One region of the Clostridioides sp. GD02367 genome, then DNA from elsewhere that is predicted to be linked to it. Evidence: riboswitches for the same ligand, from Rfam matches in the RefSeq annotation. Region 1 holds a riboswitch; each other region holds the start of a gene.
The links. A riboswitch is a leader RNA that binds a small molecule or an ion and turns the genes downstream of it on or off. The one in region 1 is predicted to bind glycine.

Region 1 (6,761 bases):
TCTGTAGTAAATATCATATATATTAATACATAAAAAAGCTATCTAAACCAGATTAAGTTAGATAGCTTTTTCTTATAAATACAAATTTATTTATATTTACAATTTTTATTTTTAATTTTTTATCTTTGTGACCATGTAAGTATAGGTTTCTTTACCGCTCTTGCGTCATCCACTCTCTTAACTAAAGTATTATGTGGAGCAGTTTTCAATAGCTCTGGCTCTTCTTTTGCCTCTTTAGCAACATTTTTCATAGCTTCTATAAAACTATCTAATGTTTCAATGCTTTCACTTTCTGTAGGCTCTATCATAAGTGCTTCATTTATAATAAGAGGAAAATACATTGTTGGAGGATGGTATCCATAATCTAAAAGTCTCTTTGCTATATCGATAGTTTTTATATTTGCCTCTCCTCTTGGTAATCCACCTAATACAAACTCATGTTTACATAAAGTATCTATTGGTAAGATATAATTATCTTTTATACTCTCTTTGATATAATTAGCATTTAAAACTGCCATCTCACTTGCTTCTTTAAGGCCATCTCTTCCCATAGTTAATATATATGTGTAAGCTCTTACAAGCACTCCAAAATTACCATAGAAGTTTTTAATTTTTCCAATAGATTTTTCTCTATCATAATTTAATACAAACTTATCTTCTTGTTTCTCAATCACTGGTATTGGTAAAAAAGGTACCAATTCTTTTTTAACTCCAACAGGACCAGCTCCTGGCCCTCCTCCACCATGAGGAGTAGAAAAAGTCTTATGAAGATTAAGATGCACTACATCAAATCCCATATCTCCAGGTCTTGTTATTCCCATAATAGCATTCATATTTGCACCATCATAGTACAAAAGCCCTCCTGCTTCATGTACAAGGCTTGCTATTTCTTTTATATTTTTTTCAAACAATCCAAGAGTACTTGGGTTAGTAAGCATAAGAGCTGCTACTTCATCACTTAAGACTTCTTTTAATGCATCTATGTCTACAGCTCCATTTTTATCAGATGCTATCTGAATCACATCAAAGTTTGCCATAGCTGCACTTGCTGGATTTGTTCCATGTGCAGAATCAGGAATTATTACTTTAGTTCTCTTATGGTCTCCTCTGTTTTCATGGTATGCTTTTATAATCATTAACCCTGTAAATTCTCCATGTGAACCTGCTGAAGGTTGTAGTGTGACTTCATCCATACCTGTAATTTCTGCAAGTCTACTTGACAAGTCATACATTAAAGAAAGAGAACCTTGTGCTGTATCTGAAGATTGGTATGGATGCATTCCTGTAAAGTTTGGAAGTGCTGCCATATCTTCATTTATTTTAGGGTTATATTTCATAGTACAAGAACCTAAAGGATAAAAACCTGTATCAACTCCAAAATTTTTATTCGATAATAGGGTATAATGTCTAACTAATTCTAATTCACCAACTTCTGGCAAATTCAATTCACTTTGTCTAACCATACTTTGGTCAATCATATCTTCTACTTTTATATCATCTATATCTAACTTTGGAAGTGAATATGCTTTTCTACCTTTTTTAGATATATCTATCAACAAACTATTATATTCTTTCATTATAATCCCTCCATTATTCCAACTAACTTATCTATTTCTTCTTTGCTTCTTTTCTCAGTCACACAAAGTAAAGTTGAATTTTTTAATTCTGGATAATTGTGTTCTAAATTATAACCACCTAATATATTTTCTTCTAAAAGTTTATTATTTATAGTTTCTACATTAAGATTTCCTTGTACAGTAAATTCTTTGAAAAATTTACCTTTGAACATTGGCTTATATTTCCCAGTTTGTATAAGTTTATTATAAGCATAATGTGCTTTTTTCATAGATTGCATGCCAACTTCTTTAAAACCTTCTTTACCCATAGTAGCCATATATATTGAGGCTACAAGAGCATTTAAGGCTTGATTTGAACATATATTAGAAGTTGCTTTTTCTCTCCTTACATGTTGTTCTCTAGTTTGTAAAGTTAGTACATATGCAGTTTTACCTTCTGTATCTAAACTTTGCCCAACTATTCTTCCTGGCATTTTTCTTGTATACTTAGATTTGCTAGCCAAAAATCCTACATAAGGACCTCCAAAATTGATAGGATTTCCTAATGATTGAGCTTCTCCAACAACAATATCTGCTCCTATTTCACCTGGTGTCTTTAAAACACCTAATGATATTGGGTCAACACTCATAATTAACATAGCCTTATTTTCATGAGTTATTTTTTCTATTTCTTCCATTTCTTCAATAATTCCAAAGAAGTTAGGAGTCTGTATAAGAACACATGCTGTATCTTTATCTACTGAAGCTCTTAATTTTTCTATATCTGTAATTCCATATTCATTACAAAAATCAATTTCTACTATTTCACAATCTTTATATTGCAGATAAGTCTTTAGTACTGATAAAGTTTCAGGATGTGTAGTTTTTGATACTACTATTTTACTTTTTCTCGTCTGGTTCATAGCCATTATACATGCTTCTATTGCAGCAGTTGCCCCATCATACATTGATGCATTTGCAATTTCCATACCAGTAATTTCTGCAATCATAGATTGGAACTCAAACACTACTTGTAAAGTCCCTTGACTTATTTCAGCTTGATATGGAGTATATGCTGTATAAAACTCAGATCTTGAAGTTATATGTTTTATAATTGATGGTATATAATGGTCATATGCACCAGCTCCAAGAAAACAAGTTAAATCTTCTAAACTTAAATTTTCTTCTGACAATCTTTTTACTATTTTACTTACTTCTAATTCAGATTTCCCACTTTCTAAATTCAAATCTCTTTTTAACTTTATTTCATCTGGTATATCTGAAAATAATTCATCAACTGAATTTAATCCTACTACCTTTAGCATTTTTGATTTATCTTCACTTGTGGCAGGTATATATGAAAATTTATTCTCTTCATTTGATATAGTATTATCTTTTTTATATTGCTTTTTGTAAAAAGGTTTCTTAACTATCATCGCAGGAACAACTTTTTTTCTTATTGCTATTCCTATTTCATTTCCTAATTTTGCATATTCAGAATCTATAATTCCCATACCTAAAATTTTTCCTGTTGTTGGGGATGCACATCCTGTTGTTACAAAACCTACTGTTTTGTCGCCAATCTTTATATCGTATCCATTTCTAGGCATCCCTTTACCTTGCATCTCAAAGCCTATTAATTTTCTTTTAGCTCCACTTTCTTTTTCTTCTGATAAGATTGTTTTCCCAACAAAACCTTCCTTGTTTGTTTTTACAAAAATTGATAAGCCTCCTTCAATTGGAGATATATGTTCATTTATTTCATGGCCATACAGAGGTAGAGCTGCTTCAAATCTCAAAGTATCTCTACAGCCTAAACCAGCAGGACATATGTCTTCTCCTCCAGCCTTTAAAACTTCATTCCAAATTATTTCTGTATGTTCGCTTTTACAATATATCTCAAATCCATCTTCTCCAGTATATCCTGTTCTTGAAACTAAACAAGTTAAACCACATATTTTTGTTGATGGAATTGACTTATAAAATTTTATTGATTTTAAATCTATATCTATGATTTTTTGAAGAATTTCTTCTGCTTTAGGCCCTTGAACTGCTAGTTGACTAACTTCATTAGAAACATTTTTTATATCTACATGGTATCCTTCACTTTGTTTTATTATCCATGCTACATCTTTATCTATATTCCCTGCATTTATTACTAATAAATAATCTTCTTCACCAAATTTATATATTAATAAATCGTCAACTACTCCTCCATTTTCATAACACATAGGTGTATATATAATGTCATTTATCTTTAATGTGCTTATATCATTTGTAACTAAATTTTGTATAAATTTTTCTGAATCTGCACCTTTTATTTGTACCTCTCCCATATGAGATACATCAAATATACCTGCACTTTTTCTAACCATTTCATGCTCTTTATTTATTCCTTCATATTCTAAAGGCATTTCCCAGCCAGCAAATTCAACAAGTTTTGCTCCAAGCTCTTTGTGTATATTATACAAAGGTACTCTTTTCAATTCATTCATATATAACCCTCCCTATAAATTTAGACCCACTATATTTAAGTAATTTCGATATTATGTCCTGTACTTTTTCATAAAAAAAAGATATATCAGCATAGAAAATAATCCTAGCCTATATATCCCTGTTTGTATACCTGAAAGATTTAATAATTTAATATTATTTTGCTTCTTCGGTGACTTATAGTCTATTAACCTAAGTCTCTCCAGAGTCCCATCAATTAGCGATATATTTGCCTGAAAGTTTCTCTAAGAATTGGCATTTCTTAAATTGCTTCTTCGGCGCCTTTTTATATAAAGATCTCTCTCGCTAATCTCATTTGGAAATATTTATTTTCATTTTTATTGTATGAATATTTCAATTAAATGTCAACACATTATATTTATTTTTTTTTATGTATTAATTTTTTTGTTAAGTTTTTATTATCAATTATACTACTTTTATAATATTAACTTTTATACATATATGTTATATATTAATGTAAAATAATATATTTATTTAATTTATTACTAGCATGTCATATAAAACACTAAAAGTAAAGTTATATTGTAATTTACTATATTATGTTAAAGATATATTTATACATGCAATAGAATCGTTTGCAAATTTATCTTTGTGAAAAATAAGATTTTATCTTATTGACAAATATCTAAGAATTTATATGTAATTGTAATTTTAAACAACAAAAAAAGCACTCAATGTGCTTTTATATTTATTAATAAAATATCCTTAGAAATATATTCATATTATATTTGATTTATCAAAAAATAAAAACGGGATAGCCCACTCCGAAAGCCAGCAATCCCAGTTTTTTTCAGCACAACTAAGTACTGTAGAGTGCGGATGAAGGGAGTCGAACCCCCACGCCAATGGCGCTAGATCCTAAGTCTAGTGCGTCTGCCAATTCCGCCACATCCGCTTATCACTCTTTTATTTTACTATATTTCGCTATTATTTTCAATAACTTTTTAAAATTATCTAAAAACTAACAAAAGAATGATAATAAAAGGTTAAATTTATTTATATCTTTATTCTGCAAGTTCTATCTCTGCTTCATCAACTCTCTTACCAATTATTTGAATACCAACAAATACAGCAGCTATAGCTACTGGTAATACTATATATATTGGCAATCCTAATCCAGCTGGTATATATCCAAATACAATAGTGATTACTGCTGTAAATATAGCATATGGCATTTGAGTATTAACATGGTCTATATGATTACAACCAGCTCCCATCGAAGAAAGTATTGTTGTATCTGAAATCGGAGAACAGTGGTCTCCAAATATTGCACCTGTTAAGACTGCACTTGTACTCACTATTACATAAGACATATCAGGATTTAATGAGTAAGCTAGTGGTATTGCTAGTGGCATAAGTATACCCATTGTTCCATAAGCTGTTCCAGTAGCAAAAGATATTATTGCTCCTAAACCAAATATTAAACTTGGCAATAAGAATGGAGGTAGTGAACCTGATAATAAGTGTATCAAAAATTTAGCTGTACCTAATTCTTTTATTACTGAACTTAATGACCATGCAAGTATTAATATTACACCAGTTATTACTAAACTTTTCATCCCATCTATCCAAACATCAATTGCTTCTGACACTGTAAAAATCTTCTTAACTACAGCCATTATAATAGCAACTAAACTTGCAACAAGTGCAGATTGGAATAATGCTCTAGATGCATCAGATGCACTAAATGCTTCTTTTATTGCTCCAAAAGAATATGGTGAATTTGTAAATAGTTGTATTAGAGCTTTATCTTCACCACCCATTATAGACGTATATCCACTATAATAGAATGATGCCAAAGCAACTATTATTAATGTTCCTATTGGGATTATAGCATTCCACACACTCAATTTTACTCCATTTTTTGGTGCTAAATCATCTAATTCTTCTACACCTTCATCAAGGTCTGTACCAACTTTTCTACTTCTAGATTTTATTTCTGCTTTTTTCATTGGCCCAAATTCTTTTAATAATAATGCTGATATTACAATAAATGCTAATATTAATATATTATAAAATCTAAATGGTATTGTATTTAAAAATATACCAAATGCATCAACATCTACACTTATACTTTCAAAAGCATCATGTATCAAACCAACTTCAAGACCTATCCATGTAGATATTATAGCTAATCCAGCAACTGGTGCTGCTGTAGCATCTATTATAAAGGCTAATTTTTCTCTTGATATTTTCATTTTATCTGCAACAGGTCTCATCATAGGACCTACTATTAATGAATTTGCATAATCATCAAAGAATACCAAAAGACCTAAAAACCATGTTATAATTTGTGTACCTTTCGCTGATTTCGCTCTTTTGGCAAGTGCCTCAGCTATAGCCTTAGCTCCTCCCATCTTTGCAACAAGATTTATAACCCCTCCAATTGCTAGAACTTGTAGTATTATCCCTGCATTCCACGGGTCTGATAACGATACCAAAGCTCTATCCACTAAGTCTAAAAATGCTTGTATGAATGTAGCAAACACATTTATACCACTAGCTTTAATTATAAAACTCCCAGAAAGAATCCCTATAAGTAAAGAAATTATTACGTTTTTAGTTATAAATGCAAGTATTATAGCAACTAATGGTGGTATTAAAGTTAAGATTCCAAATTTTTCTGCATTAGCTAGTGCGATAGTGTCTATATCTTCCTCTGCAAAAACCATTACTGTTGACATTATAAAC
Region 2 (6,761 bases), on a different contig from region 1:
ATTATATATAAAATCAAAGTCATCTAAAGTCATTTCCACATCATGTATAATTTCTTCACTCTTGACTTCTTGAATAATGGCTCCATTAAAACATATAACATAATCACCTTCATCTGTTAAGTTTAATTGATTTAGAAGTGCTTTTACACCAGGAAGAGGTCTGCCTGTTGTTATAACAACTTTGGCACCAGCCTTTTTTGCTTCTTGAATAGAATCAAAGACCTCAGGAGTAATCCTTTTTTGTGTGTTTAATATTGTTCCATCAATATCTAATGCGATTAATTTGTACATATCAACCTCCAGTAAGTTATATACTCAATTTTCCTATGAAAACGTTGACACAACTAGTGTTGAACAAAATTTCAGTGGAAAATATGATTAGTTTTGTATACTATTATACCAAGAGATAAGCAATTTAGAAAGTTTAATAATATTAATTTTTTGATAAAAATATTATCTATATAATATGTATATTTAAAAAGTAGATTTTTAATTGTTTTGTAAGTATCAATTATAAAAATGCTATCGTTTGCATTATTATGTAAATAGAAGTATTTGTTATAAAAGCTACGGTTTTTATATGAATGTTTTTCTAATAATATACATGGTAGTTGATTTTATATCACAAAATATTGTAATTATATCAATCATATGTTATTATTCAACGTGATTACAATGTAAAGAATATTTAATATATATAATAATTTATAAATTAGACTTAGGCAGTATATAAAACTATGTATATCGAAGATATAAAAGTATGATATAAAGATATAAAATAAAGTTGCAAAGGAGCGTTTTAAATGAAGTTTTCACAATTTAAGTATGAAAGACCCAATTATGATAGTATAAAAAAAGAATTTTTGGAGTGTGTAGAAGATATAAAAAAATCCTGTACCTATGAAGAACAACAAGAAAATATACATAAGATTAATTTATTGAGAAATAAAATAGAAACGTTGTCAAATATAGCATCAATAAGATACAGTATAGATACACTTAATAAATTCTATCAAGAGGAAAAAAATTACTGGGATGAATATTTGCCTTTGTATGAAGAGTTAAATTCTTATTTTTATGATGTTGTAATAAATTCAAAGTTTAAATGTGATTTAATAAAAAAATTTGGAAAACAATTTTTCACAATAATAGACTATTCTCTGAAAAGTTTTTCTAAAGATATAATAAGTGAATTGCAAGAAGAAAATAAATTGTGTTCAGAGTATACTAAACTTTTAGCATCAGCACAAATAATGTTCGATGGAGAAGAAAGAAATTTATCTAGTATGGGAAAGTTTATGTACTCTAATTGTAGGAAGACAAGAGAATTGGCCAACAAAGCATATTATAATTTTTTTGAAGAAAACGAATCAAAATTTGATGACATATTTGATAAATTAGTTAAACTTAGAGATAAGATATCTAAAAAATTAGGCTTTGAAGATTTTGTAGAGCTTGGATATATCAGAATGATGAGAAGTGACTATAGAGAAGATATGGTAGAAAATATTAGAAAGCAAGTATTAAAATATGTTGTTCCAATGGCCAATGAGCTTTATAAAAAACAAGCTAAAAGACTTGGTCTAGAAAACTTAAGTTACATAGATGAAGACGTGGAATTTTTAACAGGAAATGCAAGATTAAAAGGTGATTCAAAGTACATAATTCAGAATGGGCAAAGGATGTATAGTGAACTTTCAAAAGAAACAGAGGAATTTTTTAATTTTATGCTGGAAAATGAACTTATGGATTTAGAAACAAAGAAAGGAAAAGGAGCTGGAGGTTATTGTACCTACATACCAGACTACAAGTCACCATTCATTTTTTCTAACTTCAACCAAACTTATGATGACATAGATGTATTAACACATGAAGCAGGACATGCGTTCCAGTTATACATGTCTAGATGGATTGATATGCCAGAGATTAATTTTCCAACACTTGACAGCTGTGAAATTCATTCAATGAGTATGGAATTTATAACATGGCCATGGATGAATCTGTTTTTTAAAGAAGATACAGATAAATATAAATTTACTCACTTGTCGACAGCCGTCAAATTTATACCTTATGGAATAATTGTTGATGAATTTCAGCATTATGTTTATAAAAATCCTAATGAGGATAAAGCAAAAAGAAAAGAAAAATGGAGATATTTAGAGAAAAAATACTTACCTCATAGAAACTATGACAATAATTCTTTTTTAGATAGAGGGTGTTGGTGGTTTAAGCAAGGTCATATATTTAAAAATCCATTTTATTATATAGACTATGTACTAGCTCAACTTTGTGCATTACAATTTTGGAAAAAAATGATTCAAGATAGAGATGCAGGATGGCAAGATTATATAAATATTTGTAGAGTTGGAGGAACAAAATCATTTTTAGATATTGTAAGTGTGGGAAATCTACATTCACCATTTGATAATGACTGTGTTAAGTCTATCATAAGGGAGGTTAAATCTTGGTTTGATGAAGTAAATGATAGCAAATTATAAAAAATTATGAGAATTTTACCATATAAAAAAGAAAAATTAAAGAATATGTAAAAAACAAAGGGATGATACACAAATAGTTATATTTTTAATCAGTTTGAGAAAGTAAACCAAAAAAGGTTTGTACTTAAAAAAAAAAGAAAATACAGGAAATATGCAATATCAACACTTGGAAAAAAAAGTAAAAATGTATACAAAATACATATAAAAAAACTATTGCAAATTTTATAGAATGTTTATATACTTAAGTCAACAGAGATAGAAAAAAGCTATTTGTAGAAAACAAAGGATAAATTGCTTAATTTTCAATTTTCTGATAACTTAATAATCCGGATGAAGAGTATGGGAGACTGCTTTATAAAAAGCGACCGAAGGGACAAATTTAATCCTATTTACCCAAAAGATTAGATGAAATTCTCAGGTAAAAATGACTGTACTTGGACGGGGCTCTGAAAATGATTTTAACAGGGAAGACAAATTGGGAGATTTGTTTTTCATGTTTTTTATTTATCAAGTAATAAATAAAAGATTGAAAGAGAGTAAAAAAATGATAATAATTACAAATAATCCAAAAGTAAGAGAAGAAGTTCAAGAAAGAGAAGTTTTGTTTAAAGACACAACTTATATTGGTATCTTAGAAGCAAGTAGAGATTTGATACATGAAGGATATGAACTTTTATCTCATCCACTCTATGGGAGTGTAAAACCAAATGAAACACCTTATAGAACTATTATACTAAAGAGAGGAAATCGTTTGGATATAAACTCTTTAACCTTAATTGAAGAAGCAATCATCACTGCAAGTAAATTTCAGAATAATAAAAAGACTCCAAAATGGACAGAAAGTGTTCAAGACGACTTTAGAGTAATTGATTATGATATATTTTATAATACAATACAAAGAATGCAGTATGAATAAAAAAAATTGTTAAAAAGTTATTAAAGCAGCCTAAATATTAAATCTAATTTAATATTAAATAAAATGAGAAATCTAATTGGGGAGGATAAGTCAAAATGGAAAATGTATATGACTTAGTAATAATTGGTTCAGGACCAGCAGGGCTTGCAGCAGGGCTTTATGGGGCAAGAGCAAAGTTGAATACTCTAATCCTAGAAAAAGACAAAACTGGTGGGCAAATTGTAATAACACATGAAATTGCAAATTATCCAGGGTCAGTTCCAAATGCAACAGGACCAAGTTTAATAGCTAGAATGGTTGAACAATGCAAAGAGTTTGGAGCAGAAATTCTAAGAGATAACATTGTGGATACTGAGCTAGATGGAGATATAAAAGTTTTAAAAGGCCAAAAAGCAGAGTATAGAGCTAAAGCAGTAATAATAGGAACAGGAGCAACTCCAAGAAAAATTGGTTGCCCAGGGGAAAAAGAACTTACTGGTAAAGGAGTTTCATATTGTGCAACTTGCGATGCAGATTTCTTTGAAGACTTTGAAGTGTTTGTTGTAGGTGGAGGAGATAGTGCATTAGAAGAAGCAATGTATTTAACTAAATTTGCTAGAAAAGTAACAATTGTACATAGAAGACAAGGATTTAGATGTGCTAAGAGTGTTGAAGAAAAAGCAAAAGCTAATCCAAAGATAGAATTCTTATTAGATACAGTAATAGAAGAAATCAAAGGTGATGGAATATTAGAGTCAGTAGTATTTAAAAACAAGATTACTGGAGAAACTCATGAATATTTTGCAGATGAAGAAGATGGAACAATGGGAGTATTTGTTTTCGTTGGATTAGATGCTCAAACTGATTTATTCAAAGGTAAAGTTGATATGGACGAAAAAGGTTATATAATAACTGATGAAGACATGAAAACTAACATACCAGGTGTATTTGCAGCAGGAGATTGTAGATCTAAAACTCTAAGACAGGTTGTAACTGCAACTAATGATGGAGCAATTGCATCTATAGTAGCTGAGAAATACATTGATGAAAAGTTTGGAAATTAAAAGTCTGTAAATTAAATTTAATAAATAATATTTAAAATAAAATAAAAATTTCAAGGGGGAAAAATAAAATGTTAGATTTAGATAAGGCTACATTTGAAGAAGAAGTTTTAAACGCAGAAGGTTTTGTATTTGTTGATTTCTGGAGTGAAGGTTGTGAGCCTTGTAAAGCTTTAATGCCAGATGTTCATAAATTAGCTGAGACTTATGGGGACAAAATAAAATTCTGTAAGATGGATACAACAAAAGCTAGAAGATTAGCTATAAAACAAAAAGTATTAGGTCTTCCAACTATGGCTATATACAAAGATGGGGAAAAAGTAGACGAAGTTACTAAAGATGATGCTACAGTTCCTAATATAGAAGACATGATTAAAAAATATCTTTAAGATATTGGCGAAATATTAACAATAAAGTAAAAATATGTTTTAGTCTGAAGATAATAAGATAAAAGAGGTTTTTATATTCAAGTTTGTTAAAAAAATAATTTTAAATAAAATAATTTTTTTACAGTAAATATTTTTTAATAATATAACAAATATTTAAGACATAAAAATACTATATTATAAAATTATCTTTAATAAAAGTTATAAAATGATATAATTTTGAGAAAAACTCAAATGCATATACACAAATTAAATAACAGGAGGTGCAAGTATGCGTCTTGAATTAGGGAAAATCTTTATAAAAGATATTCAATTTGGTGATGTAACAGAAGTAAAAGATGGAGTATTATTCATCAATAAGCAAGAGATGCTACAAGAGATTGGTGGAGATGAGCATATAAAATCTATAGATATAGAATTAGCTCGTCCAGGTGAAAGCGTAAGAATAACACCTGTAAAAGATGTTATCGAGCCAAGAGTAAAAGTTGAAGGTAATGGGGGAATATTCCCAGGTATAATGTCTAAAGTTGACACTGTAGGAGAAGGAAAAACTCATGCTTTAAAAGGTGTAGCTGTTGTAACTACTGGAAAAATAGTAGGTTTCCAAGAAGGTATAGTAGACATGACTGGAGAAGGAGCTAAATACACTCCATTTTCTAAATTAAATAATGTTGTAGTAATAGCTGAACCTATTGATGGTTTAAAACAATATGCTCATGAAAAAGCTGTTAGAATGATAGGATTTAAAGCAGCAATGTATTTAGGAGAAGCAGCAAGAAATCTTACTCCAGATGAAGTTTCAGTATATGAAACTAAGCCTCTTCTTGAGTCAATAAAAGAATATCCAGAACTTCCAAAAGTAGGATATGTTTACATGCTTCAAACTCAAGGATTATTACATGATACTTATGTATATGGAGTGGATGCAAAACAAATAGTACCAACTTTATTATATCCAACAGAATTAATGGACGGAGCAATTGTAAGTGGTAACTGTGTTTCTGCGTGTGACAAAAACCCAAGTTATGTTCATATAAACAATGGAGTTGTTGAAGACTTATATGCAAGACATGGTAAAGATATAAACTTTGTAGGTGTAATTATAACTAATGAAAATGTTTACCTAGCAGACAAAGAAAGATCTTCAAACTGGACTTCTAAATTATGTAAATACTTAGGATTAGATGCAGTTATAGTTTCACAAGAAGGTTTTGGAAATCCAGATACTGACCTTATAATGAACTGTAAGAAGATAGAAATGCAAGGTGTAAAAACTGTTATAGTTACAGATGAATATGCTGGACGTGATGGAGGTTCTCAATCACTTGCAGATGCAGATGTAAGAGCTGATGCTGTTGTAACAGGTGGAAATGCTAACCAAGTTGTAGTACTTCCTAAATTAGATAAAGTAATTGGTCATTTAGAAGTAGTAGATGTAATAGCTGGTGGTTCTGATGGAAGCTTAAAGGCTGATGGAACTATTGAAGTTGAAATACAAGCTATAACAGGTGCAACTAATGAAACAGGATTTGGTCATTTAACTGCTAAAGGATATTAAGAAGTATTTTATTAAACGATTGAGTAATGTTAATTAAACATATTATAGATAAATTATAATAAATGTTATAGATATAAAAAAATATATTAGAAATATAATAAGGAGGATTATTATGAGTTTACTTAGTAATAAAAAGGTTCTTATAATAGGTGACCGTGATGGTATACCAGGACCTGCGATAGAAGAATGTGTAAAAACAGTAGAAGGAGCAGAGGTTGTTTTCTCATCTACAGAATGCTTTGTCTGAACTGCTGCTGGGGCTATGGACTTAGAAAATCAAAACAGAGTTAAAGAAGCTGCTGATAAATTCGGAGCTGAAAATGTTGTGATTTTACTAGGTGCTGCTGAAGCCGAAGCTGCAGG
Region 3 (6,761 bases), on a different contig from region 1:
GTAGGAGATAGTGTAGTTGTATTAGGTTGTGGTCCAATAGGCCAATTTACTATACAATGGGCAAGGGTTTTTGGAGCGTCTAAAATTATAGCTATCGATATTTTTAATGAAAAATTAGAACTTTCTAAATCTCTAGGAGCAAATTATACCTTGAATTCAAAAGAAGTAAATGTAATTGAAGAAGTAAGAAAAATAACCAATGGTGGTTCTGATATTGTTATAGAAACTGCTGGTAGTAGGTTTACACAAGAACAATCTTTACTAATAGCGAAAAAAAGAGGGCAGATAGTATTTGTAGGAATATCACATGCAGAACTACCGCTTAGTGTAGAAGCTACTGAGTGTATATTGCGTGGAGAACTCACTTTAAAAGGTTCTTGGAATTCATATACAAGTCCTTATCCTGGAAGAGCATGGACTGCAACTTTGGATTTTATGGAAAAAGGTGATATTGTTTTTACACCAATGATTTCACACAAAATAGGGCTTAATGAGGTAGGAGATTTTTTAAGTAAAATGAGCAAGAAAGAGATTAAATTTAATAAAATCCTAGTAGAAATATAATAATTAAATTATAAAATTTGGATATTAAACAAAATAAGAGTAATTTTTCTAAATAAAATGTAGGGGGGAGAAAGATGTTAGAAAGTTTAAAGGAAGAGGTACTAAAAGCGAATTTAGAATTACCTGCAAGAGGGCTAATTACTTATACCTGGGGAAATGTGAGTGGTATAGACAGAGAAAAAGGATTGGTAGTTATAAAACCAAGTGGTGTAGAGTATAGTAGTATGAGTGTAGAAGACATGGTAGTAGTTGATTTAGAAGGCAATGTAATTGATGGTAAATTGAAGCCATCTTCAGATACTCCAACGCATCTAGTTTTATATAAAGAGTTTGAAGAATTAGGAGGAATAGTGCATACACATTCAAGTTGGGCAACTATTTGGGCTCAAATAGGAAAATCTATACCAGCATGTGGTACTACTCATGCAGATTATTTTTACGGTAGTATACCATGCACTAGAAAAATGGTTCGAGAAGAAATTTGTAATGATTATGAAAAGGAGACTGGAAATGTGATTGTTGAAGAGTTTATGGGAAAAAATCCAATTCATTGTCCAGGAATAATTGTGAATGACCATGGACCTTTTACATGGGGCAAAAATGCGAAAGAGGCTGTACATAATGCAGTAGTTTTGGAAGAAGTCGCAAAAATGGCTTATTATACAGAATTAATGAGCCCTGAGAACATTATGGATAAAGTGCTTATGAATAAACATTTTTCGAGAAAACATGGAAAAGATGCATACTATGGTCAAAAATGATTATTTGGAGGTAAATTATGTTGGAGTCTTTGAAGGTTAAAATTGTGGAGATAGCAATTAAAGCAGAACATTATGGCTTATGTAAAGAAAAGGCTGGTAATTTTAGTATTAGAGATAAAGAGACTGGATATGTTCTCATAACACCCTCTGGTATAGGAAGAGGAGAATTAAAAACAGAACATATTTGTGTGTTAGATTTAGATGGAAATGTAATAGAAGTTAAGAAGGGAATTAAGCCTAGCAGTGAGATATTGATGCATATTGAAATATATAAAACAAGGGAAAATGTGAATGCTATATCACACACTCACTCTATATATGCAACATCTTTTTCGGTAGCAAAGAAACCCATTATACCAATTGTATATGAGTCTGTTAATTATGGTGGTTATGTGGATATTGCTCCATATGCAAGGCCAGGAACTTTAAAACTTGCTAAAAATGTTTCAAAATTATTGCTATATACAGATGCTTGTTTGTTAGAAAGACATGGATTAACAACTGTGGGTAATGATTTAGAAGAGGCATTATTAAAATCAAGGTATGTAGAAGAAGTAGCAGAAATATACTATAGGTCTTTAGTGTTAAATCAATTTAAGGAACCTGAAGCAGTAGATGTTGATGAATTTAAATCATGGAAATATCCAGAAGAAATAAAATTTTAATCTATACAAATTACATTAAGATATTAATTAAAATATAGATATACTATTTATGTGAATTATTATTTTTGTAAATGTATTTAGTATACTTTTTTAAACGAATATAGAATTCCAGAGTCGTATGAATTTGACTTGGAATTCTATATTTTTTATTTATGCATTATTTTTCAACTGATTTTCTGGAGAATTTATATATTCAAAGTATTTTTTAGTTTCAGATACTATTATAGGAGATAATGCAAGTAAAGCTATTAGGTTAGGTATTGCCATAAGTCCATTTACAATATCAGCAATTATCCAAACAACTTCTAATTTTAAGAATGCACCTAATAGTACCATGGCAACAAATACAGTTCTATATCCATTCATGCCTTTTACACCAAATAGGAACTCAAAACATCTTTCTCCATAATAACTCCAACCTAAAATTGTAGTAAATGCAAATAATGTCAAACTAATTGTAAGTAATATTGGTCCAAATGTAGGAATTGCTCCATTAAAAGCTGCCTGTGTCATAACAGCTCCATTAAGGTCTGAACACCATACTCCTGAAATAACAAGAGAGAATCCAGTAAGTGTACAGATTATAATAGTATCTATAAAAGTACCTGTCATAGATATAAGACCCTGTTCCGCTGGCCATTCAGTTTTAGCCGCAGCTGCAGCTATTGGAGCACTACCTAGACCAGATTCATTTGAAAATACACCACGAGCTATACCATTTCTAATAGCTAGTGAGATAGTTGCTCCTAGGAAACCACCAGTTGCAGCAGTAGTTGTAAAAGCACTTTTAATTATTAGCATAAAAGTTTCTGGTATCTTGTTCCAGAAAGATATTAAAATAATACCACAGATTACAATGTATATAACAGCCATAAAAGGTACTATTTTAGTAGCTACATTAGAGATACTTTTAAGACCTCCAAACACAACTAAGGCTACAAATACTGCTAATATGACACCTGTAATTCTAGGGTCTACACCAAAACTACTATTTATTGCATCTGTTATTGAATTTACTTGAGTGAAAGTACCTATTCCTAAAAGTGCAACTAATATACCACTTATAGCAAAAAATATTGCAAGAGGTCTCCATTTTTCACCCATACCGTTTACTATGTAATACATAGGTCCACCAGACACTTGACCATTTTTGTCTTTAGTTCTATATTTTATTGCAAGAACACCTTCTGAATACTTAGTAGCCATTCCAAAGAATGCTGCTATCCACATCCAAAAAAGGGCCCCAGGTCCCCCAGCCTTAATAGCTGTAGCAACACCTACAATATTACCAGTACCAACTGTAGCAGCTAGTGCAGTACATAAAGCTGCAAAACTTGAAACATCACCACTACCTTTGTTTTCAGCAGAGAAGATTAATTTAAGAGCTCTTGGAAGTTTAGTTATTTGTATAACTCCAAGTTTAACAGTAAGCAATATACCAGTACCAACAAGTAGTACTAGTAAGGGTGGTCCCCAAATAAAAGCATCAACTTTGTTTAAAATATCAATTAGATTCATAAAAACACTCCCTCATTTTTTTTGCTTTGCATAATCAATAGAATTTTTAATGAAGTAATTGACAGGAAATAAGTATAATTTATTAATAATTTCTAGTGTAATAAAAAAAGCTAAATCTAAAAAAGATTCAGCTCTGGATATACACTAATTAACAACCAAAATAAAAGTATTAATAATACTGATTTTGGTAGATAATCCCTGTCCTTTTGCCTGAGAGATTGAGCATAAAAGCCTTGCCCCTTCGGCGCCCATAATGGGTCTCTCCAGAGTTCCGTAAATTTTACAGTCCTACTTTTAAAAAGTACCTGAGAGTGTTACTCCTTCGGTGTGCTAGATAGCAACTCTTCTATAAAATCTTAACCGGATATTGATTTGTCATAGCTTATTGTATTAATAATATTAATATAAGTTTTTATGTTTTGTCAACTAAAAAATTAAAAAACAGTAAGAAAATATAAAAATGTAAGTCTAATTACGAATTATAAATTTAAAAATATAAGTAATATACGTGAAATTTGATGTAATAATAAGCATATAAATTAGGTATAAAATAAGTTTTAGATAAAAAAATAAGAAAATCTTAAATAATTAATTAGATACCATTAAATTATGGTAATATTATAGTTACGATATTAAGAAAAGTTCTATTTATTTAGATTTTAAGTGCAATATGAGATTGAACATAGAGAAAGGAAGTATTTTTAGATGGGAAAAATATTAGTACTAGCAGAAAAACCTTCTGTTGGAAGAGATATAGCAAAAGTTTTGGGGTCGAAAAATGAAAAAAATGGATATATAGAGGGGCCAAAGTATGTAGTTACTTGGGCATTAGGTCATTTAGTTACACTTGCAGACCCTGAAAGTTATGGAGAAAGATATAAATCATGGAACTTAGAAGACTTACCAATTCTTCCTAAGTATCTAAAGACTGTTGTAATAAAAAAGAGTGGAAAGCAATTTAATACAGTCAAGGCTCAAATGAATAGGAATGATATAGATGAAATAGTTATAGCAACAGATGCAGGTCGTGAAGGAGAACTTGTGGCAAGATGGATAATAGAAAAATCACAAGTAAAAAAGCCTTTAAAACGTCTTTGGATTTCTTCAAGTACAGATAAAGCAATAAAAGAAGGTTTTGCAAAATTAAAAAGTGGAAAAGAATATGAGAATTTATATTATTCAGCAATAGCACGAGCAGAAGCTGATTGGATTATTGGAATAAATGCAACTAGAGCTTTGACAACAAAGTATAATGCGCAACTTTCTTGTGGAAGAGTTCAAACACCAACTCTTGCCATGTTACTAAAGAGAGAGGAAGAAATAAGAGATTTTAAACCTAAAGAATACTATGGATTGGAGTTAATTGCTACAAAGGGAAGTTCAGACATAAAATTTATTTGGAGTGATAAGAACAACAATTCTTCAACATTCAGTAAAGAAAAGATAGATTCTACATTAAAAAAGGTGAAAAATTTAGATATAAAAATATCTGAGGTAAGTAAATCATATAAGAAAAAATATTCTCCTGCACTATATGATTTAACAGAGTTGCAAAGAGATGCAAATAAAATGTTTGGATTTTCAGCAAAAGAAACATTGTCTATAATGCAAAAGTTATATGAGCATCATAAAGTGCTTACTTATCCTAGAACTGATTCTAGATATTTAACATCAGATATTGTTGGGACATTAAAAGACAGGATAAAAGCTGTAAATGTTAGTGATTATTCAAAGATTTGCAACAAATTATTAAAAAGCAATATTACAGCTAATAAATCTTTTGTTGATAATTCAAAGGTAACAGACCATCATGCAATAATACCAACAGAGCAGAAGGTATTTATGAGTGATTTTAGTGATAAAGAGCGAAAAATATATAATCTTGTAGTAAAAAGATTTTTAGCAGTATTATCTCCTCCATTTGAATATGAGCAGACAACTATAAATGCAAGTATAGAGGGAGAAACATTCAAAGCAAAGGGAAATAAAGTAATAAATTTAGGATGGAAGGAAAGCTATAAAGATATTGATGATGAAGATGAATATGAAAGTATACCAAATGTTTTAGAAAAAGACATACTTAAAGTTAAGGAATTAAAGGTAACTTCAGGTAAAACAAATCCACCACCATATTTAAATGAGGGCACATTATTAACAGCTATGGAAAAAAATGGTCTTGGAACAGTTGCTACAAGAGCAGATATAATAGAAAAATTGTTCAATTCATTTTTGATGGAAAAGAAAAATAAAGATATATATATAACATCAAAAGGGAGACAATTATTGGATTTAGTTCCAGTAGATTTGAAAACACCAGAACTTACAGCTTCATGGGAAAAAAAACTATTGGAGATTTCAAAGGGAAAACTTAATAAAAACACATTTATAAATGATATGAAAGCTTATTCAAAAGACATTGTCTTAGAAGTGAAAAATAGTGATAATAAATTTAAACATGATAATTTAACTAAAAATAGATGTCCAGAGTGTGGTAAATTCATGCTAGAGGTAAATGGTAAAAAGGGTAAAATGCTGATTTGTGAAGATAGAGAGTGTAATACTAGAAAAACTATATCACAAGTAACTAATTCAAGGTGCCCTAATTGTCATAAGAAATTAGAACTTCGTGGAGAAGGTGAAGGAAGAATTTTCACTTGTAGCTGTGGATATAGAGAGAAATTGTCATCTTTCAATAAAAGAAAGCAAGAGGAAAAAAAGAAGGCATCAAAAAAAGATGTTAATCAATACTTAAAAAATCAAAACAAAACTCAAGAAACATTTAATAATCCATTTGCAGAAGCACTAGCTAAATTGAAAAATAAATAGTTTTTAAATTATTATTATACACAATTAGAAGTTTAACTATATATTAGTTATATGTACTGATATAATATAGTGTATAATTTAGGCATGAAAGTAGGGCTGTTAAATGGATTTAAATATTATATTTGAATATTATTGTAAAAAATGTGAGGATACATGGAATAATTCAAGTGTTGAATTATCTGAGAATATAGAAACATATAGTAAAAATTCACAAAAAAAGAGTGAAAAAGAATTGGATAAATTGATAGATACATTATCAACTCACTTAAAAAAATATCCAAGTGATTTTGTATTGAGAAGAATGTGGGTAAAAAAAGGTGAGGTATTTTTACAAAACACATTAGAAAAAGACAATATTTTCAAGTTAGAAAAAATGGATGTTGAAGATAGAAAAAAGTTTTTAGGTATAACAAAACAGTTTATTAGA

Region 2: linked by a shared signal. The riboswitch ahead of Q3223_RS02595 (GrdX family protein) and the one ahead of gcvPA (aminomethyl-transferring glycine dehydrogenase subunit GcvPA) in region 1 are both predicted to bind glycine.
Region 3: linked by a shared signal. The riboswitch ahead of Q3223_RS03030 (sodium:alanine symporter family protein) and the one ahead of gcvPA (aminomethyl-transferring glycine dehydrogenase subunit GcvPA) in region 1 are both predicted to bind glycine.

What each region holds. Positions count from the first base shown of each region.
Region 1 is NZ_JBJODK010000014.1:67,935-74,695, forward strand. It holds gene gcvPB (aminomethyl-transferring glycine dehydrogenase subunit GcvPB) at 120-1,577, opposite strand; gene gcvPA (aminomethyl-transferring glycine dehydrogenase subunit GcvPA) at 1,577-4,051, opposite strand; glycine riboswitch at 4,261-4,365, opposite strand; tRNA gene Q3223_RS16195 (tRNA-Leu) at 4,885-4,965, opposite strand; gene Q3223_RS16200 (Na+/H+ antiporter NhaC family protein) at 5,075-6,761, opposite strand, start outside.
Region 2 is NZ_JBJODK010000002.1:122,169-128,929, forward strand. It holds gene yidA (sugar-phosphatase) at 1-291, opposite strand, end outside; gene Q3223_RS02590 (M3 family oligoendopeptidase) at 804-2,498, shown strand; glycine riboswitch at 2,829-2,939, shown strand; gene Q3223_RS02595 (GrdX family protein) at 2,992-3,414, shown strand; gene trxB (thioredoxin-disulfide reductase) at 3,510-4,457, shown strand; gene trxA (thioredoxin TrxA) at 4,526-4,843, shown strand; gene Q3223_RS02610 (glycine/sarcosine/betaine reductase component B subunit) at 5,112-6,398, shown strand; gene grdA (glycine/sarcosine/betaine reductase complex selenoprotein A) at 6,511-6,761, shown strand, end outside.
Region 3 is NZ_JBJODK010000002.1:219,001-225,761, forward strand. It holds gene Q3223_RS03015 (galactitol-1-phosphate 5-dehydrogenase) at 1-564, shown strand, start outside; gene araD (L-ribulose-5-phosphate 4-epimerase) at 639-1,325, shown strand; gene Q3223_RS03025 (class II aldolase/adducin family protein) at 1,343-1,990, shown strand; gene Q3223_RS03030 (sodium:alanine symporter family protein) at 2,141-3,508, opposite strand; glycine riboswitch at 3,697-3,785, opposite strand; gene Q3223_RS03035 (DNA topoisomerase III) at 4,214-6,334, shown strand; gene Q3223_RS03040 (flagellar protein FliS) at 6,438-6,761, shown strand, end outside.